Regions from separate parts of the Streptomyces sp. NPDC053542 genome, predicted to be linked through region 2. Evidence: riboswitches for the same ligand, from Rfam matches in the RefSeq annotation. Region 2 holds a riboswitch; each other region holds the start of a gene.

Region 1 (7,781 bases), on a different contig from region 2:
CGGCGCAGCGCGGCGGGGTCGGCCGCGGGCAGGACGTACCGCGCGACCTGGTCCGTGCGGCCGACGGCTATCCGGAAGCCGCCCGGTACCGCGACCGCGCCGTCCGTGCCGCGCGAACGTACCCAGCCGTCCACCCAGGCGCGTACGACCTCCGGCCGTGCCACAGGCACGCGGTGGTGCTCGGTCATTGTGTCCACGGACCCGATCGTATTGCGAGAGCTTCGCAATAGTGACGGTGGAATTCGGCCCCCTTGCATAACGCTGCCGGGGCCACCCCAATCCTTTGAAAATCAGGCTACTTGAGAGAGGTCAAGGGCCGTGCGGGTACATATCGGTGATGGTGTTCGGCTCTACTTCGATGTGGAGGGAGCCCAACTGGTGACGGACGGCCCGGACATGGCCGAACGGCCGACGATCGTGCTGCTCCACGGGGGGCCGGGGGCGGATCACACCCTGTTCAAACCGGAGCTTTCCGCCGCGGCCGGTTTCGCTCAGGTCATCTATCTGGACCAGCGCGGAAGCGGGCGTTCCGTGCGCGGCGGGCCGCTGCACTGGACGTGGGAGCGGTGGGCGGACGACGCGATCGACTTCTGCGACGCGCTGGAGATCGAGCGGCCCGTTCTCGTCGGTACGTCCAGCGGGGGCTGGGTGGCGCTGCTGGCGGCCATCCGGCACCCGGACCGGTTCGCGGGGCTGGTGCTGGACAGCGTGATGCCCGGCGACGCGCAGGAACGGCTGGAGATGTTCGAACGGCTGGGAGGCGCGGAGGCCCGGGACGTCGCGCTGCGCTACTGGGCGGGCGACACGGGCGACGAGATGACCGACGCGTGGGAGCGGGTCTGCCTGCCGCTGTACTCGCAGCAGGCGGGCGGGGACGGGGTCGGCCGGGACCGGCTGCGCCGGGTGCGCTGGAACGACGACGTGCTGGATCACTTCCGGCTGGTACTGGCGCGGGAGTTCGACCCTTGGCGCGGGCTGGACCGGCTGGCGTGCCGGACGATGATACTGGCGGGCGAGCACGACCCGGTGGCGACCGCGTCGGCGGCCCGCCGCTTCGCGCACCGGCTGAGCCATACGGATGTGCGGCTGCACGTACTGGCCAAGGCGGGGCACGGCGTCTTCCGCGAGGCGCCGAAACGGGCGATGGACCTGCTGCGGGACTTCGTGGTGAGCGGCCATGTACCGCGGCTGCATTAGGAATTCCGACCGTAGGGTCGAATTCCGCGGCGGAATTGATTGACCGGATCGTTGACCGCTGGATCGTTTTCGTTACTGGTGTGGCACCAGTTGTCCCGCGTTCCTCCTCGCGCCAGCAAAGCACAAAGGGGGCTCCTGAGGCGGGGCGCCGCTCGCGATCCGTGCGGTACGGCGGCGGTCCGTAACAAGGGGGAGCGGGCCGCCGCCGTACCTCGGCGGGGGCGGCCGACGGCCGCCGGGGCGGAACCGACGGCGATGGGGAGCCGACCGCCTGAACGAGGACGCTAAACCTCCCGGCGGGCATTAGGCGGGGCATTGCCGGTACTTGTCTCTTCCGTTGCCGTGGACTGCTCGCTTTCGGTCACCGGGTGGCAGGTACCGATCGGTGGCGACTGGTGACGGACCGGGACAACGACGGCAGCCCTGCCCGATGGCCCGGCCGGGGGCGGGGCTACGATCGACCACTATGGACGTAGTGATCAATGTGTTCGTCGCCCTGCACATCATCGGCATCGCCTCGCTGCTCGGCGGCTTCCTCACGCAGATGAAGGCGATGGGCGCGGGCACCGCCCGCTTCGTGCCCGCGATGCTGCACGGCGCGATCACGATGCTGGTGACCGGCGTCATCCTGGTCGGCCTGAACCAGATGCAGGACTACTCGGTCAACAACATCAAGATCGGCGTCAAGCTCGCCGTCCTGATCGTGATCCTCGGGCTGGTCTACGTGAAGCGCGACGAGGAGAAGGTCGAGAAGCCGCTCTTCGGGCTCGTCGGCCTGCTCACGGTCGTCAACATCTTCATCGCCCTGCTCTGGACCTGAGCGGGCCTGAGCGGACCTGAGCCGCCCCGCACACCGGCGCGACGAACCGCGCGGCCGCCTCGTTCCCGGGGCGGCCGCGCGGTTCGTCGTTTCCGCGCCGTGCGCCGTGCGCCGTGCGCCGTGTGCCGTGCGCCGTGTACCGGGTGCCGTGCGCCGGGTCAGGCCGGCCGCACGCTCCCGTAGATCGGCATGTAGTAGATCGACTCCACGCGTACGTTCGCGCCCGGCTTCGGCGCGTGGATCATCTTGCCGTCGCCGATGTACATCCCGACGTGGCTGATGTCGTCGTAGAAGAACACCAGGTCACCGGGTTGCAGATCGCCCGTCGCGACCCGCGTGCCCACCTTCACCTGGTCCCAGGTCGTCCGCGGCAGCGAGACGCCCGCCGCCTTCCACGCCGCCTGGGTCAGCCCCGAGCAGTCGTACGACGTGGGGCCGGTCGCGCCCCATACGTACGGCTTGCCGAGCTGCGCGCGGGCGAAGGCGATCGCCTTCTCCGCCTTCGTCGCGTACGAACCGTCGGGCAGCCCGGAGCCCGTCCCCGTCCCGGACCCGGTATCACCCCCGGACCCGGACCCGTCGTTCGTACCGCCCGACCCGCCGTCCTGCTGCTCCTGCCGCTCGCGCTCGGCCTGTTCCCGTGCCAGCCGCTCGGCCTTGCGCCGCGCCTCGGCCTCCTTCCGGCGCTCCAGCTCCGCCAGCCGCGCCTTCTCCTGCGCGGTCAGCCGGGACAGCAGCTGCCGGGCCTCGGTCAGCTTGTCCTGGACGTCCCGCTTGGACGTCTTCAGCGTCTCCTGGGACTTCTGCAGCTCCTCCAGGCTCCTGATCGCCTGCGCCCGCTTGCGTCCGGCCTGCGCCTGCTGGTCCTGGTAGTCGGCGACCGCCTCCTGCTGGCGGCCGCTGAGCCGCTCCATCAGGTGGTTGCGGTCCACGAACTGCTGCGGGTCCCGGGCCAGCATCAGCTGCGCGGTCGGGCTCAGCCCGCCGGAGCGGTACTGCGCGGAGGCGAAGGTGCCCAGCTCGCGCCGGGCCTCGTTCATCTTCTCGGTCCGCCGGGCCGCGTCCTCGCGCAGCTCGTCCACCTTCTCGCGCTGCGTGCCGGCGCGCTCCTTGGCGGCGTTGTACTTCTGGGTGGCGACCTCGGCCTGCCGGTACAGGCCATCGACCTTCTTCTTGACCTCTTCTATGGAGGGCTTGGGGTTTCTGGGTGCCGCGTCCGCGCTCTGGGTGAGCAGCGTGACGGAGGCGAGCGCCGCGGTGGTGAGCCCGGCCGCCGTACGGCGGTGCGCGGGCACGGCGAGGATGCGGGTGCGCGGCTTGCGATGAGACGCCAAGGCCGGCGACTCCTTCCGTGGACCGCCTACCGGGTTAGCTGTCGGGTTCGGGCGTGTGCCGCGTGCTGCGGCGTACTACGGAAGGTGCCCTACGGCCGTACGGATCGCTCCGTAGCGGCCGATTCACCCCGGTGGTACGTGTGGGTCCCCGGCTCCGGCCGCTCTGGGGGCGGTGGTCCGGACTCGGCGGGGCGGCCCGTGCCGGCGCTTTCGCCGGGCGGTGGGGCGGGCTGCCCGGTCGGCACGGTAGCTAACTCGTGTGACTTCTGTGAAGGCTGATGTTCGTTTTGCCCGATACCTTTTCGTGATCTCGTCGTGTCCGGGGCGATGCCGGACCGGTTCTGACCACGGACTGTCCGGTGCTGTTGTCTGTCCGTGAGGGCCGGGTGGCGTGCCGTACGCTCCCCCTCCCCCCGGAATTCCACGGTCCGGACCGCGTTGTCAGTGGGGCGGCCTAGACTCGGTGGGCGATGAGCAGCCTCTTTGACGACAGCTTCCTGGCGGACCTCGATCCCAAGGACGAGGAGCCGCCGCCTCCCGAGGACGAGGACCGTCCGGCAGCGGAGGAGGTGCCGCACGACCTCTTCGGCGGCCGCTTCGACGCTCCCGTGCAGCGGGACGCGTACTACCGCGACGGCGCCGCCCGCCCCGCGGTGGACCCTGCCGCGCTCCTGGAGGGGCTGAACGACCAGCAGAAGGCCGCCGTCGTGCACAGCGGCGGCGCGCTGCTCATCGTCGCCGGCGCCGGCTCCGGCAAGACCCGCGTCCTCACGCACCGCATCGCGCATCTGCTCGGCGCGCGCGGCGTCCACCCCGGCCAGATCCTCGCGATCACGTTCACGAACAAGGCCGCGGGCGAGATGAAGGAGCGCGTCGAGGACCTGGTGGGCCCGCGCGCCAACGCCATGTGGGTGTCCACGTTCCACAGCGCCTGCGTGCGCATCCTGCGCCGCGAGTCCAAGAAGCTGGGCTTCACGTCGTCGTTCTCGATCTACGACGCCGCCGACTCCAAGCGCCTGATGGCCCTGGTCTGCCGTGACCTGGACCTCGACCCCAAGCGCTTCCCGCCCAAGTCCTTCAGCGCCAAGGTCTCCAACCTCAAGAACGAGCTCATCGATCACGAGGACTTCGCCGCGTCGGCGGCGGACGGCTTCGAGAAGACGCTGGCCGAGGCGTATGCGATGTACCAGGCACGGCTGCGCGAGGCCAACGCCCTGGACTTCGACGACATCATCATGACGACGGTGAACCTGCTCCAGGCGTTCCCGGACGTCGCGGACCACTACCGCCGCCGCTTCCGGCACGTCCTGGTCGACGAGTACCAGGACACCAACCACGCGCAGTACACCCTCGTGCGCGAGCTGGTCGGCCCCGGGACGGCCGAGGTGCCCGCCGCCGAGCTGTGCGTCGTGGGCGACGCCGACCAGTCGATCTACGCCTTCCGCGGCGCCACGATCAGGAACATCCTCCAGTTCGAGGAGGACTACCCGGACGCGACCACGATCCTGCTGGAGCAGAACTACCGCTCCACGCAGACGATCCTCTCGGCCGCCAACGCCGTCATCGAGCGCAACGAGAACCGCCGCCCGAAGAACCTCTGGACCGACGCCGGCACAGGCCCGAAGATCACCGGCTATGTCGCCGACACCGAGCACGACGAGGCGCAGTTCGTCGCCGACGAGATCGACCGGCTGACGGACGCGGGCGAGACGAAGGCCGGCGACGTCGCGATCTTCTATCGCACGAACGCCCAGTCCCGTGTCTTCGAGGAAGTCTTCATCCGGGTCGGGCTGCCGTACAAGGTCGTCGGCGGCGTGCGCTTCTATGAGCGCAAGGAGGTCCGGGACGTCCTCGCGTACCTGCGCGTGCTGGCCAACCCCGAGGACGCCGTCCCGCTCCGCCGCATTCTGAACGTGCCGAAGCGCGGCATCGGCGACCGCGCCGAAGCCATGATCGAGGCGCTCGCGCTGCGCGAGAAGATCACCTTCCCGCAGGCGCTGCGCCGCGTCGACGAGGCGTACGGCATGGCCGCGCGCTCCTCGAACGCCGTCAAGCGCTTCAACACGCTCATGGAGGAGCTGCGGACCATCGTCGAGTCCGGCGCCGGCCCCGCGACCGTCCTGGAGGCCGTCCTGGAGCGTACGGGCTATCTGGCGGAGCTCCAGGCGTCCACGGACCCGCAGGACGAGACCCGCATCGAGAACCTCCAGGAACTGGCGGCGGTCGCCCTGGAATTCGAGCAGGATCGCGACGAGGAGAACCCGGGTACGCTCTCCGACTTCCTGGAGCAGGTCGCCCTGGTCGCCGACTCCGACCAGATCCCCGACGAGGACGAGGAGGGCACGGGCGTCATCACGCTCATGACCCTGCACACCGCGAAGGGCCTGGAGTTCCCGACCGTCTTCCTGACCGGCATGGAGGACGGCGTCTTCCCGCACATGCGCGCGCTCGGCCAGACCAAGGAGCTGGAGGAGGAGCGGCGGCTGGCGTACGTCGGCATCACGCGCGCCCAGGAGCGCCTGTACCTCACCCGCTCCACGATGCGCAGCGCCTGGGGCCAGCCGCAGTACAACCCGCAGTCCCGCTTCCTGGAGGAGATCCCCGAGGAGTACGTCGAGTGGAAGCGGACCGGCCCGGCGACGCCGTCCGCGTCCATGGGCGGGCTGTCCTCCGGGCTGTCCGGCGGCGGCTTCGGGGCCTCGTCGTCCGTCTCCTCCTCGCGGAGCAAGGCGGGGCCGAGCGGCTTCGCGACCCGGCGGGCGAAGGACCGCCCGGTGGTCGCGCTGGCGATCGGCGACCGCGTCACGCACGACAGCTTCGGGCTGGGCACGGTCGTCGGCGTCAAGGGCAGCGGCGACAACGCCGAGGCCACGATCGACTTCGGCGGCGAGAAGCCGAAGCGGCTGCTGCTGCGGTACGCGCCGGTGGAGAAGCTGTAGTCGTACGCACGGATCGTACGCACGGACCGTACGCACTGATGGCGGCCCGAACCCCCAGGGGGCGGGCCGCCTTCGTGCACTGTTGCTCAGTTCGGGTTGATGCCGTGGGAGCGCAGCCAGGGCAGCGGGTCTATCGCGTCGCCGCCGTTGGGGTGCACCTCGAAGTGGAGGTGCGGGCCGGTGGAGTTGCCCGAGTTGCCGGAGTACCCGATGACGTCGCCGGCCTTGACCGAGCCCGAGCGGATCTTGGCGCTGCTCAGGTGGCAGTACCAGGTCTCGGTGCCGTCCGGCGCCGTGACCTCGATCATGTTGCCGTAGGCGGGGTTCCACTTGGTGACGACGGTGCCGTCGGTCGCCGCCATGACCGGCGTGCCGTAACTGACCGGGAAGTCGATGCCGGAGTGCAGCGACATCCAGTTCACGCCGGCCTGCCCGAAGAGCGCGCTCAGCCCGTGCTGCTTGACCGGCAGCGCGAACTTCGGCCGCAGCGCTTCCTTGCGCGCCGCTTCCTCCGCCCGCCGCTTCTTCTCGGCGGCCGCCCGGGCCTGCAGGTCGAGACGTTCCTGCGTACGACTGGCCCGGTCGGCGAAATCGCTCGCGTCCGCGCTCAGGTTGGAGAGCTGGGAGTCCAGCTTGTTGTTCGCGGCCGACGGCTTCACCGCCGAGGCGTCCGAAGCGGCCTGTACGGCGGTGTCCTCGTCCTTGTCGGTCGCGCCGGAGACGGAGGCGGCGGCCACGGCGCACACGCCCATGGCGGCCACGGACGGCACGGCGACGGTCAGCAGCGCGGACTTCTTCGGCGTACGCCGCCGGCCCCGGCCGCCGCCGCTCCCGTGCGCTTCCCGCCGGGCGGCCCGCCGGCCACCGGGGGCGGCTGCGGGAGCGGCTCCGGGAGTGCCGGAGGGAGCGTCGTCGGGCGCGGCTTCGGGGGAGAGGGTGGGGGCGGGGATGATCGCGGTGACGGAGGAGTGGAGATCCCCGTCGGCCGGGTCAACGTTGTCGTGGTCGACGGCTTCGGCTTCGGCCAGGTCGTCAACGGTGAAGACGCTGGTGGACTCGGCAGCGGTCTCGAACTGCCCGGCTTCGAAGTGGGCGGTGTCGAACTGGCCGGTCTCGAACTGCCCGGTGTCGAACTGGCCCGTGTCGAACTGGCCCGTGTCGAACTGGCCCGTGTCGAAGGGGCCGGTCCCGAACTGCGTCGCGTCGAACTGGCCACCCTGGTAAGCCTCGGCAGTCGGCCAGGCCCCGCCGGCCGTGTCGTACGTACCGGTGTCATGCGTCCCGGTGGTGTCGTACGTACCGGTGTCGTACGCACCGCTCACGTCGTACGTGCCGGTGTCGTAGGCACCGTTCATGTCGTATGTACCGGTGGTGTCGTACGTCCCCGTGGCGTCGTGCGAAGGGTAGGCATACGGGTCGTACGCACCGGTCTCGTACGTGCCCGTCTCGAACGCACCGGTCTCGTACGTACCGGTCTCGTACCCCGCGGGG
Region 2 (7,781 bases):
ACGGCGCCGACCTCGGCGCGCGCCGTGGCCGGGACGGCGGAGACGATGACGTCGTGCTTGGCGCGCTTGGCGTCGGTGTCGAAGGTGCCCTCGCCGCCCGCCGTACGCGCCAGCAGCCCCGTGGAGGACAGCAGGACGCGGCAGGGGTCGTCGGCGACCTCCAGCGGCACCGCGGCGGCCGCGGCAGCGCCGGAGGACTCCAGCAGGACCGTGCGGCGCTCGCTGCCGTACTTCTTGGCGACCGAGGCCAGTTCGGAGGAGACCAGCTTGCGCAGCTCGGCGTCGGAATCGAGGATCTTGGTCAGCTTCTCGATGTCGGCGCGCAGGGTGTCGCGCTCGGACTCCAGCTCGATGCGGTCGAACTTGGTGAGGCGGCGCAGCGGGGTGTCGAGGATGTACTGCGTCTGGATGTCGCTCAGCCCGAAGCGCTCGATCAGCCGCTGCTTGGCCTCCGCGCTGTTCTCGCTGGAGCGGATGAGGCGGATGACCTCGTCGATGTCGACCAGCGCGGTGAGCAGGCCCTCGACGAGGTGCAGGCGGTCGCGCTTCTTGCCGCGGCGGAACTCGCTGCGCCGGCGCACCACGGTGAAGCGGTGGTCGACGTAGACCTCCAGCAGCTCCTTCAGGCCCAGCGTCAGCGGCTGGCCGTCGACCAGCGCGACGTTGTTGATGCCGAAGGACTCCTCCATGGGAGTGAGCTTGTACAGCGTCTCCAGGACGGCTTCGGGGTTGAAGCCGTTCTTGATCTCGATGACCAGGCGGAGGCCGTGCTCGCGGTCGGTGAGGTCCTTGACGTCCGCGATGCCCTGCAGCTTCTTCGAGCCGACCAGGTCCTTGATCTTGGAGATGACCTTCTCGGGGCCGACCGTGAAGGGCAGTTCGGTGACGACCAGGCCCTTGCGGCGCGCCGTGACGTTCTCGACCGAGACGGTGGCGCGGATCTTGAAGCTGCCGCGGCCCTTCTCGTACGCGTCCCGGACGCCGGAGAGGCCGACGATGCGGCCGCCCGTGGGCAGGTCGGGACCCGGGACGTACCGCATCAGCGTGTCGAGGTCGGCGTTCGGGTGCTTGATGAGGTGCCGGGCGGCGGCGATGACCTCGCCGAGGTTGTGCGGCGGCATGTTCGTCGCCATGCCCACCGCGATGCCGGAGGCGCCGTTGACCAGGAGGTTCGGGTAGGCCGCCGGGAGGGCGACGGGCTCCTGCTCCTGGCCGTCGTAGTTCGGTTGGAAGTCGACGGTGTCCTCGTCGATGGACTCCGTCATCAGCGACGTCGCGGAGTCCATCCGGCACTCGGTGTACCGCATGGCCGCCGGCGGGTCGTCGTTCCCCAGCGAACCGAAGTTGCCGTGGCCGTCGACCAGCGGCAGCCGCATGGAGAACGGCTGCGCCATGCGCACCAGCGCGTCGTAGATCGACGCGTCGCCGTGCGGGTGGAGCTTACCCATGACCTCGCCGACGACGCGGGCGCACTTCACGTATCCGCGGTCGGGGCGCAGGCCCATCTCGTTCATTTGGTACAGGATGCGGCGGTGTACGGGCTTGAGGCCGTCGCGTGCGTCGGGCAGGGCGCGCGAGTAGATGACCGAATACGCGTACTCCAGGAAGGAACCCTGCATCTCATCGACGACGTCGATGTCGAGGATCCGCTCCTCGAAGTCCTGGGGCTCCGGTGTGCCCCCTGACGGCGGGGTCTTCGTGCTGCGGCGGGCCATCGCGGCTGCGGCTCCTTCGCTCGAACTCTGCTTCGCTTACGGCTACGGCGTCTGCTGGACCGGGCAGGTCGGCGCGGTGCTCGCGCCCCCTGCCGGGGCAGGCCCGACGGCTGAGTCTGCCGGGATCTGCCGTGCTCCGTCGCGCTCAACGGCCGAACCTGTCGCGGACCATTGTGGACCGCCGCACTGACATCGCCGACCGCGACCCGTCCGTAGCGCCCCTGCGCACCGGCCGTGCCCCGCCTCCTGAGCCCCGCGCACAAGGGCCGCGCGGGGCCCGGAAGCCGCGCGAGCGGCGGCGAACACCAGAGCGGAACGCAGGTGCGGAGCGCCCGGATCCGGGGAATCTCCTTCCGGCGGGGGTGCCGGACGGGAACTTCGCCAGATGTCGGCGCGCTTGCATACAGTGACAGAACTTCCTCGCAAGCGGATCGAAGGGACGTACATGCCCATGGGTCACACGGCCACAGAACAAGCCGGCTCCGGCGGCCTGACAGCGACCGAGCACCGGCTGGCCAATGGCCTGCGCGTGGTGCTCTCGGAGGACCACCTGACCCCCGTCGCGGCGGTCTGCCTGTGGTACGACGTCGGCTCCCGCCACGAGGTGAAGGGCCGCACGGGCCTCGCGCACCTCTTCGAGCACCTGATGTTCCAAGGGTCCGCGCAGGTCAAGGGCAACGGTCACTTCGAGCTGGTGCAGGGCGCCGGCGGCTCGCTCAACGGCACCACGAGCTTCGAGCGCACGAACTACTTCGAGACCATGCCGGCGCACCAGCTGGAGCTCGCCCTGTGGCTGGAGGCGGACCGGATGGGTTCGCTGCTGGCCGCACTGGACGAGGAGTCGCTGGAGAACCAGCGCGACGTGGTGAAGAACGAGCGCCGCCAGCGGTACGACAACGTGCCGTACGGGACCGCGTTCGAGAAGCTGACGGCGATGGCCTACCCCGAGGGCCACCCGTACCACCACACGCCCATCGGGTCCATGGCCGACCTGGACGCCGCCTCCCTGGAGGACGCGCGGAACTTCTTCCGCACGTACTACGCGCCCAACAACGCCGTGCTGTCCATCGTGGGCGACATCGACCCCGAGCAGACGCTCGCCTGGGTGGAGAAGTACTTCGGGTCCATCCCCGGCCACGACGGCAAGCAGCCCCCGCGGGACGGCTCGCTGCCCGAGATCATGGGCAAGGAGCTGCGCGAGGTCGTGCACGAGGAGGTGCCCTCGCGCGCCCTCATGGCGGCGTACCGGCTGCCGCACGACGGCACCCGTGAGGCTGATGCCGCGGACGTCGCGTTGACGATCCTGGGCGGCGGCGAGTCCTCCCGGCTCTACAACCGCCTGGTGCGCCGCGACCGCAGCGCCGTCGCGGCGGGCTTCGGCCTGCTGCGCCTGGCGGGCGCGCCCTCGCTGGGCTGGCTGGACGCGAAGACCTCGGCCGGCGTGGAGGTGGCCGCCATCGAGCGGGCCGTCGACGAGGAGCTGAAGCGCTTCGCCGAGGAGGGCCCGACCGCCGAGGAGATGGAGCGCGCGCAGGCCCAGTTGGAGCGCGAGTGGCTGGACCGCCTGGAGACGGTCGCCGGGCGCGCGGACGAACTGGCCCGGTACGCGGTGCTGTTCGGCGACCCGCAGCTCGCGCTGAACGCCGTACAGCGCCTTCTGGACATCACCCCGGAGGAGGTCAAGGCGGTCGCCGCGGCCCGGCTGCGCCCCGACAACCGCGCGGTGCTGGTCTACGAGCCGACCCGGCCCGCCGAGGCCGAGGCGGCCGCGGCCGCCGGCGAGCCGGAGGCCGCCGCTGCCGCCGTCCAGAACGACACCGAGACCAAGACCGAGGAGGCGGCCCAGTGACCGACGCCGTGACCCCGACCATGACCTTCCACCCGCAGCCGCAGGCCGGGCAGCCGAAGCCGTGGGCGTTCCCGGCCCCGGTGCGCGGCGCGCTCGGCAACGGCCTGACGGTGCTGCGCGCCGACCGCCCGGGCCAGCAGGTCGTGGCCGTCGAGATCAACCTCGTCGCGCCGCTGGACGCCGAGCCCGAGGGCCTGGACGGCGTCGCCACGATCATGGCGCGGGCGCTCTCCGAGGGCACCGACAAGCACGACGCCGAGGAGTTCGCCGCCGAGCTGGAGCGCTGCGGCGCCACGCTGGACGCGCACGCGGACCACCCCGGTCTCCGTGTCTCCCTCGAGGTCCCGGCCTCCCGTCTCGTCAAGGGGCTCGGCCTGCTCGCCGACGCCCTGCGCGCCCCGGCCTTCCCGGACAGCGAGATCGAGCGCCTGGTGCGCAACCGCCTGGACGAGATCCCGCACGAGCTGGCCAACCCGGCCCGGCGCGCCGCGATGGCCCTCTCCAAGGAGCTGTTCCCGGCCACCTCCCGGATGTCCCGGCCGCGCCAGGGCACCGAGGAGACGGTGGCGCGCATCGACGCCGCCGCGGTCCGCGCCTTCTACGAGGCGCACGTACGGCCCGCCACGGCCACCGCCGTCGTCGTCGGTGACTTCACCGGGGTGGACCTGGACGCGGCGCTGGAGGACACCCTCGGCGCGTGGACCGGCTCCGCCGCCGAGCCGGTCGCGGCCTCGCCCATCGTCGCGGACGACACCGGCCGCGTGATCATCGTCGACCGCCCCGGCGCCGTCCAGACGCAGCTGCTGATCGGCCGCATCGGCGCCGACCGGCACGACCGCGTCTGGCCTGCCCAGGTGCTCGGCACGTACTGCCTGGGCGGCACGCTCACCTCCCGCCTGGACCGTGTGCTGCGCGAGGAGAAGGGCTACACCTACGGGGTACGGGCCTTCGGGCAGGTGCTGCGCTCCACCCCTGAAGGCACGGGTGCGGCGATGCTCGCCATCAGCGGTTCGGTGGACACGGAGTCCACGGGTCCGGCGCTGGAGGACCTGTGGAAGGTGCTGCGGACGCTGGCCGCCGAGGGCCTGACCGACGCCGAGCGCGATGTGGCGGTGCAGAATCTGGTCGGCGTGGCGCCGCTGAAGTACGAGACGGCAGCCGCCGTCGCCGGGACGCTCGCCGACCAGGTCGAGCAGCACCTCCCCGACGACTTCCAGGCGGAGCTGTACCGGCGCATGGCCGAGACCGGGACGGTCGAGGCGACCGCCGCCGCGGTCAACGCCTTCCCGGTGGACCGGCTCGTCACGGTCCTGGTGGGCGACGCCGCGCAGATCGCCGAGCCGGTGCGGAAGCTGGGCATCGGCGAGGTGTCGGTCGTCACGGGCTGATGCGGAGCGGGCCGGCGGCGGTCCCGGACCGGCGCCGGCCGGGGCGATAGCGGTCGTGAATTCGCCTGCGTGGTACGGCGAAGGGACGGGGCGGAACGCGTCGTACCGGTGCCGTCACAGGGTGACGTGAACCGTGCCAACACCGCTCGCATAGCAGGACATAAGGGATCCCGGGTCGCTAAAGCGGCCCGGGATCTTCGCTTTTGTCCGGAATGCTGTAGGTGGTTGCCTCCGTGGCGTGTGGCGTCCGGCACAAACCCCCGATTCTGTTTGCTGATCGCGAGATGTCCCCTTTAGCGTCGGTCCGGCTGTTCGTCAGAAGTGCGCCGCGCCCGCGGCCGCCGGGCAGTCATCGCCGAGTCCCCGTACGGCGCGAGCCAGGGGAGCCGGGGACCCACATGTCCCCTTGGGGTGAATCGGCGTCCTCTGCGGAGGCCGCCGTAGGAGACCTTCCTGCTCCGAACCCGTCAGCTAACCCGGTAGGCGAGAAGGAAGGAAAGGAGTACGCCGGTCATGGCGTTCACCCGTGCCACCGGCAAGCACCGCCGCCCCGGCCGTGCTGCCCGGACCACCCGCAACATCGCCGGCATAGCCGCGGCGACCGGCGTCGTCGTCTCCATCGCCTCCCCGGCGCTGGCCGCGAACGAGGACCCGGCCGCCGCCACCGACACCGGCCTGACCCGCGCGATCGCCGACACCGGTGACCGGGTCGCCGACAACATCGTCGCGCAGGCCGACGCGCAGGAGGAGGCCGCCGAGGTCGCCGCCGCCCGTGCGCAGGTCGAGGAAGCCGCCGTCAAGAGCGCCGAGGCCGCCAAGAAGAAGGCCCAGGAGGCCCAGCGCAAGGCCGCCGCCGAGGCCGCCGAGAAGAAGGCCGCGGCCAAGAAGAAGGCGGCGGAGAAGCGCGCCTCGCGCTCCGACGCCCGTACCGCCCTCAGCCCCAGCGGCTTCGTCGCGCCGATCGCCGGCAGCTACGTCTCCACGCCGTACAAGGCGTCCAGCGGCCTGTGGTCCTCCGGCAGCCACTCCGGCATCGACTTCCACGCCGCCTCCGGCACCGCCGTCCACGCCGTCGGCGCGGGCACCGTCGTCGAGGCCGGCTGGGGCGGCGCCTACGGCAACAACATCGTCCTGAAGATGGAGGACGGCACGTACACCCAGTACGGCCACCTGTCGTCCATCGGCGTCTCGGTCGGCCAGAAGGTCTCCGCGAACCAGCAGATCGGGCTGTCGGGCAACACCGGCAACACCACCGGCCCGCACCTGCACTTCGAGGCGCGCACCGGCCCGGACTACGGCTCGGACATCGACCCGGTCGCGTACCTGCGCGCGCACGGCGTCAACGTCTGAGCAACGTACGGCGCTCTCCGCGTACCGCCCGAAGCCCCGGCCCCCGGCCGGGGCTTCGGCGTCTCCGTATGCGCTCCCGTCCCCGGCTCCCCGGAACTCCCGTCCTTTGGCCAAAAAATATCCATGAATTCGTGACGGCCATCGGAAATGCCGGTCCGGTGTCATAGAGTCACGGAAAAGGCGCCGCCCGGACGGCGTTTCCAGAGGATTACGGCGGAGGCATCGGACGATGCGAGGGAATATTTCGGCGCATGCGGTCTGCACGGCGATTCGCGACGACATCGTCTCCGGAACGTTCCCGCCCGGCTCCCGGCTGATCGAGGAACTGCTCGCGTCCCGGTACGGCGTCTCCCGCGTCCCCGTGAGGGAAGCGCTGCGCACACTGGAGTCCGAGGGCTTCGTCACCACCCGGCGCCACGCGGGCGCGTGCGTCGCCGAGCCGACCGAGCAGGAGGCCGCCGACCTCCTGGACATCCGCCTCCTCCTGGAGCCCCTCGGGGCCGCCCGCGCCGCGGCCCGCCGCTCCGCCGCCCACCTGAAGGTACTGCGCGGCCTGGTCCGCCTGGGGCGCGCGAGAGCCCGCCACGGCAACGCCGCCGACCTGCGGCAACTGGACGGCTGGTTCCACGAGACGCTCGCCCAGGCGTCCGGCAGCCCGAGCATGACGGCGCTGCTCACCCAAGTGCGCCGCAAGATCGACTGGGTGTACGCGATCGACCTGGACCAGCCGTCGCCGGGCGATGCGGACCGGTCCTGGCAGGAGCACGGCGCGATCGTGGACGCGGTGGCGCGCGGCGACTCGGAGCGCGCCCGCGCACTGACCGCCGCGCACGTGGAGCACGCGCTGCCCGCCCACCGGCTGCGCCGTCCCGCACCCGCGGTGAGGGAAGCGAAACAGCCCGTAAACACGGCGCGCGTACGGAATTAACAGCGCTGCCGTATACAACTCCTGGGGAATTCCACACCCCTGCTTCGTCGTGCGCGAATTCTTTTTGCGCCCGCCCGAATGTCTTTTGTGTGTCCCGGCCGGACGGAAAGCCGGGAATTCTTCCCACGGCAATGCGAACGGCCCCGCCACGGTGACCCGTAAGAGGGTCACCGTGGCGGGGCCGTGACGGCGGAACCGGGCGGTGTGCGGCCGCCGGCCTGCCCGAAGGGTCAGACGGTCTCCGGGAGCTCCTCGAGGCCCTCGGAGACGAGCTTCGCAAGGCGGTCCAGCGCGGCGTCGGCGCCATCGGCGTCCGAAGCCAGCACGATCTCCTCGCCGCCCTGGGCGCCCAGGCCCAGGACCGCGAGCATCGAGGCGGCGTTCACGGGGTTGCCGTCGCCCTTGGCGATCGTGACCGGGACGCCGGAAGCGGTGGCCGCACGGACGAAGATCGAGGCGGGGCGGGCGTGCAGACCCTCGGCCCATCCGACATTGACGCGGCGCTCAGCCATGGTGTTGCCCTTCGGGTAGGGAAAGTTGTCTAGACCAGT
Region 3 (7,781 bases), on a different contig from region 2:
GTCTTCACCATCGAAGAGAGGTGGCAGTACCAGAGCTCCGTACCGTCGTCGAGGGTGACGACGATGCGGTATCCGTACGAGCCCGCCCAGCCGGCCTGCGTGATCGTGCCGCCGTGCACGGCCTTGGCGGGGGTACCGGTCGGCGCCGCGAAGTCCAGGCCGGTGTGGTCGGCGGCCCAGCGGTCGCCGCCCTGCCCGAAGGTGGCGGTGATGGTGAAGGAGGAGACCGGGAGGGTGTAGCTCTTGGCGAGTTCGGCGAGCTTGGCGGCCCGTTCGGCGGCCGCCTTCTTGCGCGCCTCTTCCTCGGCCTTGGCCTTGGCTTCCGCCGCGGCCTTCTTCTTCGCGCTCTCGGCCTGTCGCTGACGCTCGGCCGCGTCCGCCTCGGCCTGCTTCACCGCGGCCTGTTCGGCGGCCTCGCGGGCCTCCTGGTCGGCGGAGCTCTGCGCCCGTTCGGCCTGCTCCAGGATGCGGGCGCGGAGCGCCTCGCCGCCGCCCTGACCGGCCTCGCCGCCGGCCGCCGCGGTGAACGGGCCGCCCTGCGCGGCGTCCGCCCCCGTCCCGGCGGAGTCCCGGGACACCAGGTCGCCGATGCCCGGCAGGGTCTCCGCCGCGGGAAGCTTCGCGGAGACCTGTTCGGCCATGCTGCCCAGGTCGGGCATGGATATGGAGACCTGCGGCTTGCCCTGCGCGGAGGCCATGCCGCCCGCGCCGACCGCCGCGATGACGCCGACGCCCAGGACCGTACTGCTGCGGGCGAGGCCGCCGCCGCGCTGCTTGGCCACGCGGTGCCGGCCGCGTACCGGGCGTACGGACTCCTCGGTGGGGTTCCACTCCTCGTTCGGACCGTACGCGTCGGGCGATCCGTACACGTCGTGGGCCCCGTACGCGTCGTGGGACCCGTACGAGCCGTACGGGCGGTCCCCGTCGACGGCCGGGAAAGCGGCGGTGACGGCGGTGTCCGCGGCACCGCCGAAGGCGGCGAACTCCGAGGCCGCGTGACCCTCATGAGGTTCGCGGAACGCGGTCGAAGGGTCAGTGGGGGCAGGCTTGTTGGACGCCACGGGGGCGCACTCCTTTCCTTCCTTCTCGCCTACCGGGTTAGCTGACGGGTTCGGAGCAGGAAGGTCTCCTACGGGCGGCTCCGGGGGGAGTCGTCCGATTCACCCCAAGGTGGTGGTTCCCCGGTTCCCTGGGCAGGTGGTGCGGTGGTGAAGTGCGCTTTTGGGATTCGGCGTCGGCCGCGCGGTGCCGCCTCTTGCGACGGCTGGTCCGACCGCGCTGCGTTATCGGACAGTAATAGACGGGACGGCCGGATTCCAAGCGTTCCCCGGAATCCATACGCCCGCTGAGCTGGACTTATGCGGCCAGTCATGACCAAATGGGGGCGAGTTGACCGTGTATCGGAAACCCGGACCGGACTGATCGTTTGTCAGTTGTTATGCGGAGGGGTGCGCGGCGATTACGTACAGTGAGAGCAGTAACGTCTGATCATGGTCGTCAACAGCGCGCAGGCAGTGGCGGATCGGTACGCGGAGTTCTCGTGGCAGCAGGCGCGGGGCGAATCCGAAGCGCATGAGGAGCTGACCGCCCGCATCAGCCAGGACCCGGAATTCTGCGATTTCCTGGGCGCCTCGCTGCCGCCCGGCACCGAGCAGCAGCCCCCTCTCCTGCTCGCCGCCGTCCGTTACCTCGACGGCCCGCACGCCGACCAGGGGCCGCGCGGCGACTTCGCGTACCGCACCTGGCGCGAGTGGACCCTCCGGCACTGGGACGACGTACGCGACGTCATGACGCGGCGGCTCACGCGGACCGACGAGCCCGCGCGCTGCGCCACGCTGCTGCCGCTCCTCGCCCGACTCCCCCAGCCACTCGCGCTCCTGGAGGTCGGCGCGTCGGCCGGGCTGTGCCTGCACCCGGACCGGTACCGCTACCGGTACGACGACGGCCCGGAGTTCGGCGCCGCGGAGAGCCCGGGGTCCGGCGCTGCGGTCAGCCGGGAGTTCGGCACTGTTTCCAGCAGCCCGGTCGTCTTTCGCTGCCGTACCTCCCCGGGCACGCCCGTACCGGCCGGGCTCCCGCGGATCGTCTGGCGGGCCGGGATCGACCTGAACCCGCTCGACGTGACCGACCCCGACGACGTGCGCTGGCTCCAGGCGCTGAGCTGGCCCGGTTCGGGGCCCGACGCGGCGGAACGTCAGCGGCGCCAGTTGGGCGCCATCGAGGCCGTACAGGCGGCACCGCCCGCTCCGCTCGTACGCGGCGACCTCCTGGACGAGCTGCCCGCGCTGGCCGCGCAGGCGCCGCTCGACGCGACGCTGGTGGTCTTCCACACGGACGTACTGACGCAGCTGCCGCCGGAGCGCCGCGAGGAGTTCGCCCGGGTCGTACGGTCGGTCCTGGCGGACCGGGCCGGGCACTGGGTCTCCCACGAGCACCACAGCGTGCTGCCGTGGCTGCCCGGGCCGCGCCCCGCCGACGCGCACCGGCTCACCCTCGCCCTCGACGGCCGGCCGGTCGCCCTCACGGACCGGCACGGGCAGCGCGTGCAGTGGCTGGAGGAGGCGCCGCGGGTGGGGTGACCCCGGCGGCCACCCAGCCCGCCCGGGAAGTCGGGCCCCCGCGCCCGATCCCCCTACCCCTCCGGCCGCCGTACCGCCAGCAGCGCCATGTCGTCCGCCGTCTCCCCTCCCGTGTGCCGCGCCACGTCCTCGATCAGGGCGTCCAGCAGCGCGCCGGGGCCGGTGAACGTCCGGCCGGCCAGCCGGACCGCCGGCTGGTAGAACACGCCCCTGGCGTCCCACGCCTCGGTCACCCCGTCGGTGAACAGCAGCAGCGTCGCGCCCGGCGGGAAATCGGCCTGGTCGGCCCGGTCCGGCCAGCCCGCGACCTCGCTCAGCCCGAGCGGCAGCGCCGGCATCCGCGGCTCCAGCTCGCGCAGCGTGCCGTCCGCGCAGATCAGCAGCGGCGCCGGATGGCCACGGTTCAGCACGCGCAGCACCCCGCGCTCCTCGGACGGCACCTCGGCGAGCACCGCGGTGGTGAACCCCTCGAACTGGTCCAGCCCCTCCCGCCGGCTCCCCTCGCGCTGCAGCGCCCGCTCCAGCCGCCCCGCCACCGCCTCCAGCGTGGCCTCCTGCTCCGCGGCCTCCCGGAAGGCCCCGATGACGATCACTGCGGCCTCCACCGCCTCCAGGCCCTTGCCCCGCACGTCGCCGACGATGAGCCGTACGCCGTGCGGGGTGTCCTGCACGGCGTACAGATCGCCGCCGATCCGGGCGTCCGCCTGCGCCGCTTCGTACCGCGCGGCGACGTCGAGCCCGCTGATGCGGTCCGGCGGCAGCGGCAGCACGGCCCGCTGGGCGACCTCCGCCACGTCGCGCACGGAGGCGAGCCGGGCGTCGGTCATCCGCACCGCCCGGTTGATCCCGAGCGCCAGGAGGGCGACGACCAGGACCGTCACCGCTTCGGTGTACGACTCGTAGCCACCGGCCCGGCCGTGGGCGGCGGCCACGCCCAGCTCCGCCAGTACGGACAGGACGCTGACCAGCACCGTGTTGCGCAGCGAGTACAGCGGCGCGGCGACCAGCGGCGCCGCCGAGAAGAAGGGCGCGGCGGTGTACTGGGGCGGCGTCAGCAGGTCGAAGGCCAGGCCGCCGACCAGGAGCATGGCGGGCAGCCAGCAGACCAGCCGGCGGCTGACGGGCGACAGCCCGTCCCGGCGGGCCTGCCGCTCCCGGTCGCCCGGCATGCCCGCGCCGCCTCGCCCCGTCCGCACCGCCGCCCGCCCTCCCTTCGCCACCGCCGTAGCGCTGTTCCGTCACCACCGCGGTACCGCCGTACGTCACCACCGCCGTATCGCCGTCCCAGGGTGTCGGCCATGGAGCGGCGCGGCGAATCTTCGAGGTCCGGACGGGTCACATCACGTCACGGCAGCGCCCCGCCCCTCCTTCGTCGGCGTCGTCCGGCGCGGCGTACTTCCTGCCCAGGTGGCTGACGTCGCCGGTGCGCGCTTCGGTGTGGGCGTGGTGAGGACCGCGAGGCAGGCGATGACGAGGGCGATGCCCGCCCAGCCCGTGGCGGGGAGGCGTTCGCCGACGACCAGTACGGCGAGGACGGCCGCGACGGCCGGTTCGAGCAGGGACAGGGTGGTGGCGGTGCTGGCGGGTACGTGGACGAGTCCCCAGCCGAAGAGGACATAGCCGGCGAGCATGGGGACCAGCGCCATGTAGAGACCGACGGAGGTGTTGGTCCAGGAGGTCAGGAGGGGTGCGCCCGTGGCGAGGAGCACGGGGAGGAGGAGCAGTCCGCCGAGTCCGAAGACGGTGCCCATCGCCGCCCGGGAGGGAATCCCGCGGGTGATCAGCCGGTGCGCGGCCCAGGAGTAGAGGGCGTACGCAGCGGCGGCGGCCAGGCCGAGACCGATGCCGAGCAGCGTGCCGGCCATGGAGGTGTGACCCGGGCCTGTTCCTGTGCTTGTGCCTGTACCTGGGCCGTCGGTGGCGGGGGTTGCTTCGGCGACGCACAGCAGGGCGGTGCCGAGCAGGCCGAGGGCGGCGGCGAGGGACCAGCGGCGGGTGAGGCGGCGGCCGTCCACGACGCGCTCGATCAGGGCCGAGGCGAGCGGCGCCGTACCGATCGACACGACGGTGCCGACGGCGACTCCGGCCAGGTGCATGGAGCTGTAGAACGCCAGCGGGTAGACCGCCACCGAGAGGGCGCCGAGCAGGACCGTACTCCGCTGGTCGCGCAGCCGGGACGCGTGACGGCGGATCCGCGGCGCGGCGATCAGGGCCTGGAGCAGCCCGCCCAGCCCCATGGCGACGGCCCCGATCGCGAGGGGGCCCACGTCCGGGGCGAAGGTGGCGGCAGTGCCGGTCGTCCCCCAGAGCACGGAGGCGGCCAGCACGCACAGGGCTCCCCTTGCCGCGGACCGGCCGCGGCCGACGCCCGTCACAGCCGGTCCAGCAGGGCCGCTGCCATCGAGCGGGCGTGCCGGAGACGCTCGTCGCCGCCTTCCAGCCCGGCGCGGGCCATCGCGCCTTCAAGCAAGAAGGAGAGGTGCTCGGCCGCCGCGCGGGCCTCGTCGGGCCGGCCCGGCAGGAGCTGCTCCAAGTGGCCGGCGATCAGCTGCTCGACCTGCTCCTTGTGGGCGCGCACCACGTCCCGGCCCGCGTCCCCGGCCGGGAGTTCGGCGGCGGCGTTGAGCAGCCCGCAGCCGCGGAATCCGCGCTCGTACGCGAACGAGGCGTGATCCGCGTACGCGTCGAAGGCCGCCAGCACGCCCGCACGCGGGCCGTCGGCGTGCTCCAGGCGCGCCCGGTACAGGCCGAGCCACTCCTCGTGCCGGGCGTCCAGGTAGGCCCGGACCAGGTCGGCCTTGGAGGAGAAGTTGTTGTAGAGGCTCATCTTCGCCACGCCGGCCTCGGCCGTGATCGTGTCGATGCCGGTCGCCGCCACGCCGTCGGCGTAGAAGCGCCGGGCCGCCGCCGCCAGGATCCGCTCGCGGGCGGGGCGCCGCCGCCCACTCCCCGCCCTGCTCACGTCGGTATCGCTCATCACGCGCCACACCAATCCAAACTAGGTAGGTAGGTCTACCTAGATTAGAGAAGAGGGCGACGGCGCGAGCCAGTCAGCTCCTTGTGCGGTGCGTCACAACTGGCCTCTCGTGCGCCTCAGATGAGGGACCAGGTGCCCAGAAACGGCTCAGCGCCCAGGTCTTGGGTGTCCGACCTGGGCGCTGCTGGTGGGCCATCAGGGGCTCGAACCCTGAACCAATGGATTAAAAGTCCACTGCTCTGCCAATTGAGCTAATGGCCCGCACCGAGCAGCATAGCCCGCGCTCGGACCACAACTGGAAGGCATTGGGGCTCGGCGGGGTCGGAGTGGCTCGGAGAGACCCGGTGCGGTGTGCGGTGTTCGGCGCAAACGCGCCGGTGGGCCCGTCCTCGAAGGACGGGCCCACCGGTCTGTCAGCGATGCACAGACGTTTCCGCGGTACGCGCTGCGCAGTCGCCCTGATCAGCCGTTGCGCTTCCAGCGCGGCTTGTCGGCGCGGCGGTCGAAGGAGCGGCCACCGGCGTTGCCGCCGCGGTGGTCGTCCCGGCGGCCGTGCGGGCGACGGTCGTTGTCGCGGCCGAAGCGGTCCTCGCGACGGTCACGGTTGAACGGGCGGTCGCCGCCACGGTGGTCACGGCGCTCGAAGGAACGGCCGCCACGGTCGTCACGGTTGAAGCCACCGCGGTCGCCACCGCGGTCGTTACGGTCGTTCCGGTCGAAGGAACGGCCACCACGGTCGTCGCGACGGTCACGGTTGAACCCGCCCCGGTCGCCACCGCGGTCATCGCGACGGTCGAACGAACGGCCACCGCGGTCATCCCGACGGTCACGGTTGAAGCCACCACGGTCGCCACCGCGGTCGTTACGGTCGTTCCGGTCGAAGGAACGGCCACCACGGTCGTCACGACGGTCACGGTTGAACCCGCCCCGGTCGCCACCGCGGTCATCGCGACGGTCGAAGGAACGGCCACCGCGGTCGTCCCGACGGTCACGGTTGAAGCCACCACGGTCGCCACCGCGGTCGTTACGGTCGTTGCGGTCGAACGAACGGCCACCACGGTCGTCGCGACGGTCACGGCGCTCGTAGTTGCCGCGCTCGTCGCGGTACGTGGAGCGGCGCGGCGCCTCGTCGGCCTCCGGGGTGCGCGCGGCCTGGGCCGGGAGCGACACCTCGGCCTGCGCGGCGCTCTCAGCCTCGGCCGCGGCCTCCTCGGCCTTGGCCTGTACCGCGGCCTCCGGGTCCTCGCCCCGCTCACGCGCGGCGCGGGCGGTCAGCCGGTCGGCCTCCTCGCGCAGCTCGGCGGCGCGGCGCTGCAGGCGCTCCAGCTCGCGGGTCAGCTCGGCGACCTCGCGCTCGGCCTGCTTGGCGGAGTTCGCGGCCGACTCGGCCTGCACCTCGGTCAGCGACCGGGCACCGGTGATCCGGGCGACGTCCTCGTCGAACTGGCCGGCGCCGCCGACGATGTGGCGCGAGGCGTCCACGCCCGCGTCCTCCATCAGGCGGAAGATCTGCCGGCGCTGGTGCGGCAGGGCCAGGGAGACCACCGTGCCGGACTGGCCGGCGCGGGCCGTACGGCCGGAACGGTGCAGGTAGTCCTTGTGGTCGCCGGCCGGGTCCACGTTCAGGACCAGGTCGATGCCGTCGACGTGGATGCCGCGCGCGGCGACGTCGGTGGCGACCAGGACGTTGACGTAACCGTCCTTGAAGTCGGCGAGCGTACGAGTACGCGCACCCTGCGTCATGCCGCCGTGCAGCGCGTCGGCGCGGACACCGGAGTCGCACAGCTGCTCGGCGACGCGGTCGGCGCCCAGCTGCGTACGGACGAAGATGATCGTGCGGCCCTTACGGGCGGCGATGGCGGCGGTGACCGGCGCCTTGTCCTTGGGCTTCACGACCAGCACGTGGTGGGTCATGGTCGTGACGTTGCCCTGAGCGCTGTCGACCTCGTGGCTGACCGGGTTGTTCAGGTAGCGCTTGACCAGCGTGCCGATCTCGTTCTCCATCGTGGCGGAGAAGAGCATCCGCTGGCCGCCGGCCGGCACCAGGTCGAGCAGCTCGGTGACCTCGGGCAGGAAGCCCAGGTCGGCCATCTGGTCGGCCTCGTCCAGGACCGCGACCTCGACCTTGTCCAGGGAGCAGGCGCCGCGGTTGATGATGTCGCGCAGCCGGCCCGGGGTGGCGACGAGGATGTCGACGCCGCGCTCCAGGGCGTAGATCTGGTTGC
Region 4 (7,781 bases), on a different contig from region 2:
GTCGGTGCCCTGCACCTGGAGGGTGGCGGCGGTGTCGACGTGGCCGCGCGGGCCCAGCGGCAGGCCGAAGCGGGACAGCGCCGGGTTCGGCTTGACGCCCGCGGTCCACACGATGGTGTTGGCGTCGACCTCGAGGCCGTTGTTCAGGACCACGTGGCCGTCGACGCAGGAGTCCATGCCGGTCTTGAGGTAGACCTCGACGCCGCGGCCCTCGAGGTGCTCCTTGCCGTAGGCGCCGAGCTTCGGGCCGACCTCGGGGAGGATCTTGTCGGCGACGTCGACCAGGAGGAAGCGCATGTCCTCGCGCTTCACGTTCGTGTAGTACTTCGCGGCGTCGCGGGCCATGTCCTCGACCTCGCCGACGGTCTCCGCGCCGGCGAAGCCGCCGCCGACGAAGACGAAGGTCAGCGCCTTGCGGCGGACCTCCTCGTCCGTCGTGGAGTCGGCCTTGTCCAGCTGCTCGAGAACGTGGTTGCGCAGGCCGATGGCCTCCTCGACGCCCTTCATGCCGATGCCGTTCTCGGCCAGGCCGGGGATCGGGAAGGTGCGCGAGACCGCGCCCATCGCGATGACCAGGTAGTCGAAGGGCAGCTCGTACGCCTCGCCGACGAGCGGCGCGACGGTGGCGACCTTGCGGTCCTGGTCAATGGTCGTGACGCGGCCGGTGAGGACCTCCGCCTTGGGAAGCACACGCCGCAGCGGAACCACGACGTGGCGCGGAGAAATGCTGCCGGCCGCAGCTTCGGGGAGGAAGGGCTGGTACGTCATGTACGAGCGCGGGTCGACGACCGTGACGGTCGCCTCGCCGTACCGCATCTTCTTGAGGATGCGGCGTGCCGCGTACAGACCTACGTACCCACCGCCTACAACGAGGATCCTGGGACGCTCCGTGGTGCTCATGTCATCGAGTATCCACCCCCACTTGGGGGGTCGCTCGTGAGGGCCTTCACAAGCACGGAAGAGGGGTCTGCTACACTCCGCGCCTTCGTGATCGACGCCATAGCGCCACAGGGGAACCACAATCCACGGCCGAGCGTTGGACACCCCTTCTCATCAGCGGTTGCACGCCTCTGTGAGGCTGGACCACTGGCCGCATAAGCGCTTCTTTAACACCGCCGAAAGCGCACATTCCCCGGGCCGGCCGCCCAAGTGAGCTCCGTACGGCGTCCCGACGGGCGGTTTGTTCGCCCGGCGAGCTCTTTTTTCATGTGAAGAGTTTCACGAACTTTCTCGGCGACACCTCGCGAAGGGGTCCCGGAACGCGGCATTCGCCCGCTCCGAGGCCCCTCCCGGACACCTCTCAGAGGCCCTCAACGGCCCTCTCAGGCGAGGCTCCAGCCGATCCCGTCCAAGATGTCGTGCTCGGAGACGACGACCTCCTGAGCGCCCGTACGCTCCATGATCGACAGCAGTACGAGGGCGCCCGCGGCGATCACGTCCACCCGGCCCGGATGCATCACCGGGATCGCCGCGCGCTCGTCGTGCGTGGAGGCGAGCAGCCGGTCGGTGATCTCGCGGACCTTGGCCAACGGGATCCGCGCGTGGTGGATCGCGGCCGAGTCGTACTCCTCCAGGCGCAGCGCGATCCCGGCGAGCGTCGTCACCGACCCCGCGAGGCCGACCAGCGTGTGCGCCTCGCCCAGCGGCACGGTCTCCGCGGCCTCGTCCAGCGCCGCGGCGACGTCCGCCTTTATGGCGGCGATCTGCTCGGCCGTCGGCGGGTCCGTGACCTCGCCGTCGTGCACGAGGTGCCGCTCGGTCATCCGCACACAGCCGACGTCCACGGAGCGCGCCGCCCGCACCGAGTCCGCGCCGAGCACGAACTCCGTGGAGCCGCCGCCGATGTCGACGACCAAGTACGGCTTCTCCAGGTCGTCGCGCCCGGTCAGCTCCTTGGTCGCCCCCGTGAAGGAGAACTCCGCCTCCTGGTCACCGGTGATCACCTCGGGCTCGACGCCCAGGATGTCGACCACCCCGCGCACGAAGTCCTCGCGGTTCTCCGCGTCGCGCGAGGCCGAGGTCGCCACGAAGCGCAGCTTCTCGGCGCCCAGCTCCTCGATCACCGTGGCGTACTCGCGGCAGGCCGCGAAGGTCCGCTCCAGCGCCTCCGGCGCCAGCCGGCCGGTACGGTCCACGCCCTGGCCGAGCCGGACGATCTTCATCCGGCGGTCCAGGTCCTTCAGCTCGCCCGTCTCCGGGTCGGCGTCCGCCACCAGCAGGCGGATGGAGTTCGTACCGCAGTCGATGGCCGCGACCCGGGTCACTTGGCGTCTCCTTCTCCGTCACCGGCGCCGCACGGGCTCACGCACGGCCCCTTCTTCCACCACTCCGGCAGCATCGCGATGGCCTCGTCGCCCAGCGGGTTCACGCCGGGACCGGCCGCCAGCGAGTGCCCGACGAGCACGTGCAGGCACTTCACGCGGTCCGGCATGCCGCCCGCGCTCGGGAAGCCCTGCAGCACCTCGATGGCGTCCCGGCGGCGGATGTAGTCCTCGTGCGCCGCGCGGTAGGCGGCGGCCAGCTCCGGGTCCGTGGCCAGCCGGTCGGTCATCTCCTTCATCACGCCGTTCGCCTCCAGCGTGCCGATCGCGGAGGCCGCGCGCGGGCAGGTGAGGTAGTACAGCGTGGGGAAGGGCGTGCCGTCCTCCAGGCGCGGGGCCGTCTCGACCACGTCGGGGTTGCCACAGGGGCAGCGGTGCGCGATGGCGCGCAGGCCGCGCGGCGGGCGGCCCAGCTGCTCCCGGAACGCCGCGACGTCCGCGTCGGTGGGCTCGGTGGGCTCGGTCTGGGGAGGCGGCGTGTCCATGCAGGCTTCTCTTGTCGTCAGGGTTGAACGGTCGGCCGCCCCATCATCCCCCGGCGGCCCTGTGGCGCGCGTCGGCGGAGTCCAGGCCGGACCAGATGGCTTGGTACCAGGGGCGCTGCACGGCACTCCCGCCGGCCCGCGGCCGGCTCGCGCCGGTGCCGTCCACGACGGTGTAGCCGGTCTCGCCCGGCAGCACGTAGTGCAGGTGGCGGCGGGCCTGCTGGCGTACGTAGGCGGGGTCCTGCCAGCGCGCCTTCTCCTGGCGCAGCCGCTGCACCGCCTCGCGGGCCGTCTCGGCCTCACGGCGCTGCTCGGCGATGTCCGAGCGCTGGGAGACGTACGCCCTTATCGGATACGCGAGGGCCACGACCAGCGAGCACAGCACGAGCACGAGGAGCGCGGCGCGCCCGGTGAGCCGGCTGCGGCGGAACACGGTGGCCTCCCCTGGATGGCTGCGTACACGACGGCGTACGTACGTCCCCGGCAACGGTACGGGACCGCTGCCGGGGACGTACGGAAGCCGAGAGAGTCTCGGCCGGGGCTGTATCAGCCGTTAGGCCGGTTCTCAGCCCTTGAAACGCGGAAACGCGCTGCGGCCCGCGTACACCGCCGCGTCGTCGAGGATCTCCTCGATGCGCAGCAGCTGGTTGTACTTGGCGACGCGCTCGGAGCGGGCCGGGGCGCCGGTCTTGATCTGGCCGCAGTTGGTGGCGACGGCCAGGTCGGCGATGGTGACGTCCTCGGTCTCGCCCGAGCGGTGCGACATCATGCACTTGAAGCCGTTGCGCTGGGCCAGCTCGACGGCGTCCAGGGTCTCGGTCAGCGAACCGATCTGGTTGACCTTGACCAGGAGGGCGTTGGCCGAGTTCTCCTCGATGCCGCGGGCCAGCCGCTCGGGGTTGGTGACGAACAGGTCGTCGCCCACGAGCTGCACCTTGTTGCCGAGCTTCTCGGTGATGACGTTCCAGCCGGCCCAGTCGTCCTCGAAGAGCGGGTCCTCGATGGAGACGAGCGGGTACGAGGCGACGAGCTCCTCGTAGTACTCGGTCATCTCGGCGGCCGAGCGCTCCTTGCCCTCGAACTGGTACTTGCCGTCCTTGTAGAACTCGGAGGCGGCGACGTCCAGCGCGAGCGCGATGTCCTGGCCGGGGGCGTAGCCGGCCTCCTTGATGGCCTCGAGGATGAGGTCGAGGGCCTCACGGTTCGAGCCGAGGTTCGGGGCGAAGCCGCCCTCGTCGCCCAGGCCGGTGGCCAGGCCCTTGCTCTTCAGGACCTTCTTGAGGGTGTGGTAGACCTCGGCGCCCCAGCGCAGCGCCTCGGAGAAGGACTCCGCGCCGATCGGCGCGATCATGAACTCCTGGATGTCCACGTTGGAGTCGGCGTGCGAGCCGCCGTTCAGGATGTTCATCATCGGGACGGGCAGGACGTGCGCGTTCGGGCCACCGAGGTAGCGGAACAGCGGCAGGTCGCTGGCCTCGGACGCGGCGTGCGCGACGGCCAGGGAGACGCCCAGGATCGCGTTGGCTCCCAGGGAGCCCTTGTTGTCGGTGGCGTCCAGGTCGAACATCGCCTGGTCGATGAGGCGCTGCTCGGTGGCGTCGTAACCGACCAGCTCGGGGCCGATCTGCTCGATGACGGCCAGCACGGCCTTCTCGACGCCCTTGCCGAGGTAACGGTTCGGGTCGCCGTCACGCAGCTCGATGGCCTCGAAGGCGCCGGTGGAGGCGCCCGACGGCACGGCCGCGCGGCCGGTGCTGCCGTCGTCGAGGCCGACCTCGACCTCGACCGTGGGGTTGCCTCGCGAGTCGAGGATCTCGCGAGCTACGACGACGTCGATCGACGGCACGTTGTCTCCTTCATGGGTGTCATCTGGAGTTCTGCAGCACGAGCCTAACGGCCCGGGGACCGTCCGCCTGCCCCTAGCCCCGTCTGTGAGACGAAAAAGGACCCAAAGGCCCGCAATACGGGAGGTAACGTCCACGATTTGCAGCGGACGTATGGGATGAATCGGTCCGTACGCATCTGAGCGGGCGCCCGCCCGGATGGCCGTCCGGGCGGGCGCGGAAACGGGAAAGCCCCGCCGGGCGCGCTCGGGGGTTCGCGCCTGGCGGGGCAGTCTCACGACACAACCGCAACCATCAATTGAGCAACCCCCACGGCGCCCAGCGGGGTCCGCGAGAGCGGCGGCGGTTTAGCCGCAAATCAGATGCTCAGCTTCTGGCCCGGGAAGATCAGGTTCGGGTTGCCGCCGACCGTCGACTTGTTGGCCTCGTAGACGGCCTTCCAGTTCTTGCCGTGCGCCTTGGCGATCTTGCCCAGGGTGTCGCCGGACTTCACGGTGTAGTTGCCGTGGCCGGTCACCGGCTTCGGGTCGGCCTTGGGCTGCACGGGCTGCGGCTTCGCGGCCTGCTGCTGCGGCGCGGCCTGCTGCTTCGGGGCCTCCTGCTTCGGGGCGGCCTGCTGCTGGGCCTGGCCGGAGCCACCGGTGTTGACCTGCGCGGACGGGCCACCGGCGGTCAGGCCGCCGGCACCGGCGCAGCCCCAGGCACCCGGGCCCTGCATGGCGAGCAGCTTCTCGGCGGTGGCGATCTGCTGGTCCTTGGTGGCCAGGTCGGCACGGGCCGCGTACTTGGTACCGCCGGCGGCGGCCCAGGAGGAGTTCGAGAACTGCAGGCCACCGTAGTAGCCGTTACCGGTGTTGATCGACCAGTTGCCACCGGACTCGCACTGGGCGACCTTGTCCCAGGTGGCGACCGAGGCGGCGTTGGCGGAACCGGCCGTCATCAGCGGGACGGCCACGGCGGCGCCGGCGACACCGGCGAGCGTGACGACGCGGACGGCCTTCGAGGGGCGGCGGTGCTTGCCCTTGAGCATGTTGTTCTTCCTCACCGACGCCTGCGAGGTGAGCTGTCGGGTTCGGGCTGTGAGTGGCCCGGCCGGATGCGCTGTCCGCACATCCGGCTTCACCCCAAGCCGGCCGCTGCGTTTCCGCTGCGGTACGGCACTTACCTTGGGTCCCCCGCTCCTGCCTACGGCGCTTGCGCGACGGTTGTCCGACCGATCACCGGCAGGATTCGGCGAATGATCGGCGGGCTCGCTTGGTGCGAGCGGTGAAGAACGTAAACACACACCCTTCGACGGTTCAAACCACCTTTTCGTAGGACAGTTGGCGGTTTTTGATCACCGGAGACATCCATTTGCGCAGGTCGAACACGGTATGGAAAGAACGGGACAGGCCGGACGGAATGCCGCGGGACGAGACCCATGTCTCACTTTCCCCAATTGAGGGCAACCATCGCGCACTTAGGGCCTGCGGCCCCCGGTCACTGCCCGAGGTCGAGTCGCTGACCTGGCCGGATAAGGTCCGGATCAGCTCCGATGACGCCCTCGTTGGCGTCGTACAGCCCGGTCCACCCCTCGGCGAGTCCGTGCTCCGCCGCGATCGCGGAGAGGTTGTCGCCGGGCCGCACCGTGTACACGCCGTCGCCCTCCCCGGTACCGCGGTGACCGTCACCGCCGCGCGAGGCGTGCCGCCCCTGGGGGCGCCCGTCCTTGCCGTCGCCCTTGCCGTCGTCGGCGCCGCCACGGTGCCGGCCGGTACCGGGCGCGGAGGCGCCGCCGTCGGACGACGCGGGCGGCTCGGTGGCCCCGTCGGAGGGCTGTTCGGCCGAGGGGTCCGAGGGCTCGGCGGTGGGCTGCTCGGAGGGGCTCTCGGAGGCGTCTTCGGAGGGCTGCGCGTCGCCGGAGCCGGCATCGGCGTCACCGGAGGGCGTGGCCGACGGCTCGTCGGTGGCGCCGTCCGTGGCGCCGTCGGACGGCTGGGTGTCGCCGGTGTCCGTGCCGCCCTCGAGCCCGTCGCCGATGCCGCCGTCCGAGGGCTCCGGCGCCGGCGTCTGCGTGCCGCCCGGGTCCACGTCCGGTATCAGCCCGTCCAGGTCGAGGCCGGCGTTGACCGAGCAGCTCGGCCAGGCGTCCGGGCCGCGGTCGTTCAGGATCGACTCGGCGACCGCAATCTGCTGGGAGCGGCTGGCCAGGTCCGGGCGCTCGGCGTAGGACTCGCCGCCGTAGTCCTTCCACATCTCCAGGGTCAGCTGCAGCCCGCCGTAGAAGCCGTTGCCGGAGTTGGCACTCCAGATGCCGCCGCTCTCGCACAGCGCGACACGGTCCCAGGTGGCGGTGTCGGCGGCCTGGGCGCCGCCCGCGGTGAGCAGCGGCAACGCCAGCCCGGCCCCCGTGACGGAGGCCGCCACCAGGAGGGCGGGAGCCTGACGGGGTCGGCGGTGTCTACCGTTGCCGGAGCGCATGCGAGTGCCTTTCGAGCGGCGGCTTGAGTTGTCGCAGGCAAAGTAACGGGGGCCCGCTCCGGTCTCAACCCGGTGTAGCCGAGATCACGCCCGGGTCACGCTGCTGACGCCGGATCAATCCGGCCCGGCCCCGGCGCCCTTGGCGCATTCCGGTACGTACGCGAATGCCCTTTCTGACAGGTCGTCGGGACGCGGCCCGGCACTCCGCCCGGGACGTTGCGCTATGCGCCTTTTGGGGCGTCGGACGACGCGCCGTCCGGAGCCCCGGGCGGCGTCTCCCGCGCGCTCTCCGGCGTGAATCCCACCGGCAGCGCCCGCAGCCCGCGCATGATGAGGCCGCCGCGCCACCGCAGGTCATCGGGGTCGGCGGCCAGCCGGAGGTCGGGCAGCCGGGTCAGCAGGGTCGCCAGCGCCGCACGGCCTTCGAGGCGGGCGAGCGGCGCGCCCAGGCAGTAGTGGATGCCGTGCCCGTACCCGAGGTGCTGGTTGTCGCGGCGCCCGAGGTCCAGCGTGTCCGGCGCGTCGAACCGCTCCGGGTCCCGGTCGGCGGCCGCCAGTACCACCAGCACCGGGTCGCCCGCGGCGATCCGCTGCCCGCCGATCGTCAGCTCCTGCGTCGCGAACCGCCAGGTCGCCAGCTCCACCGGGCCGTCGTAGCGCAGCAGTTCCTC

What was found. A riboswitch is a leader RNA that binds a small molecule or an ion and turns the genes downstream of it on or off. The one in region 2 is predicted to bind cyclic di-AMP.
Positions count from the first base shown of each region.
Region 1: another riboswitch for cyclic di-AMP. It lies ahead of ACIGXO_RS23985 (NlpC/P60 family protein); the one in region 2 lies ahead of ACIGXO_RS07445 (M23 family metallopeptidase).
Region 3: another riboswitch for cyclic di-AMP. It lies ahead of ACIGXO_RS15060 (M23 family metallopeptidase); the one in region 2 lies ahead of ACIGXO_RS07445 (M23 family metallopeptidase).
Region 4: another riboswitch for cyclic di-AMP. It lies ahead of ACIGXO_RS18390 (transglycosylase family protein); the one in region 2 lies ahead of ACIGXO_RS07445 (M23 family metallopeptidase).

Region 1 is NZ_JBITXL010000008.1:282,969-290,749, forward strand. It holds gene ACIGXO_RS23970 (GNAT family N-acetyltransferase) at 1-188, opposite strand, end outside; gene ACIGXO_RS23975 (alpha/beta fold hydrolase) at 379-1,197, shown strand; gene ACIGXO_RS23980 (hypothetical protein) at 1,664-2,017, shown strand; gene ACIGXO_RS23985 (NlpC/P60 family protein) at 2,176-3,351, opposite strand; cyclic di-AMP (ydaO/yuaA leader) riboswitch at 3,359-3,533, opposite strand; gene pcrA (DNA helicase PcrA) at 3,822-6,290, shown strand; gene ACIGXO_RS23995 (M23 family metallopeptidase) at 6,377-7,781, opposite strand, start outside.
Region 2 is NZ_JBITXL010000002.1:730,271-738,051, reverse strand. It holds gene ACIGXO_RS07460 (DNA topoisomerase (ATP-hydrolyzing) subunit A) at 1-1,715, opposite strand, end outside; gene ACIGXO_RS07455 (M16 family metallopeptidase) at 2,167-3,564, shown strand; gene ACIGXO_RS07450 (M16 family metallopeptidase) at 3,585-4,952, shown strand; cyclic di-AMP (ydaO/yuaA leader) riboswitch at 5,296-5,453, shown strand; gene ACIGXO_RS07445 (M23 family metallopeptidase) at 5,466-6,302, shown strand; gene ACIGXO_RS07440 (GntR family transcriptional regulator) at 6,532-7,230, shown strand; gene ACIGXO_RS07435 (HPr family phosphocarrier protein) at 7,461-7,742, opposite strand.
Region 3 is NZ_JBITXL010000005.1:21,074-28,854, forward strand. It holds gene ACIGXO_RS15060 (M23 family metallopeptidase) at 1-1,061, opposite strand, end outside; cyclic di-AMP (ydaO/yuaA leader) riboswitch at 1,073-1,244, opposite strand; gene ACIGXO_RS15065 (DUF2332 domain-containing protein) at 1,491-2,579, shown strand; gene ACIGXO_RS15070 (PP2C family protein-serine/threonine phosphatase) at 2,633-3,748, opposite strand; gene ACIGXO_RS15075 (DMT family transporter) at 3,920-4,906, opposite strand; gene ACIGXO_RS15080 (TetR/AcrR family transcriptional regulator) at 4,951-5,556, opposite strand; tRNA gene ACIGXO_RS15085 (tRNA-Lys) at 5,742-5,817, opposite strand; gene ACIGXO_RS15090 (DEAD/DEAH box helicase) at 6,019-7,781, opposite strand, start outside.
Region 4 is NZ_JBITXL010000006.1:118,706-126,486, forward strand. It holds gene ACIGXO_RS18365 (NAD(P)/FAD-dependent oxidoreductase) at 1-900, opposite strand, end outside; gene ACIGXO_RS18370 (exopolyphosphatase) at 1,323-2,264, opposite strand; gene ACIGXO_RS18375 (DUF501 domain-containing protein) at 2,261-2,806, opposite strand; gene ACIGXO_RS18380 (septum formation initiator family protein) at 2,850-3,239, opposite strand; gene eno (phosphopyruvate hydratase) at 3,372-4,652, opposite strand; gene ACIGXO_RS18390 (transglycosylase family protein) at 5,009-5,680, opposite strand; cyclic di-AMP (ydaO/yuaA leader) riboswitch at 5,684-5,896, opposite strand; gene ACIGXO_RS18395 (transglycosylase family protein) at 6,130-7,056, opposite strand; gene ACIGXO_RS18400 (cytochrome P450) at 7,332-7,781, opposite strand, start outside.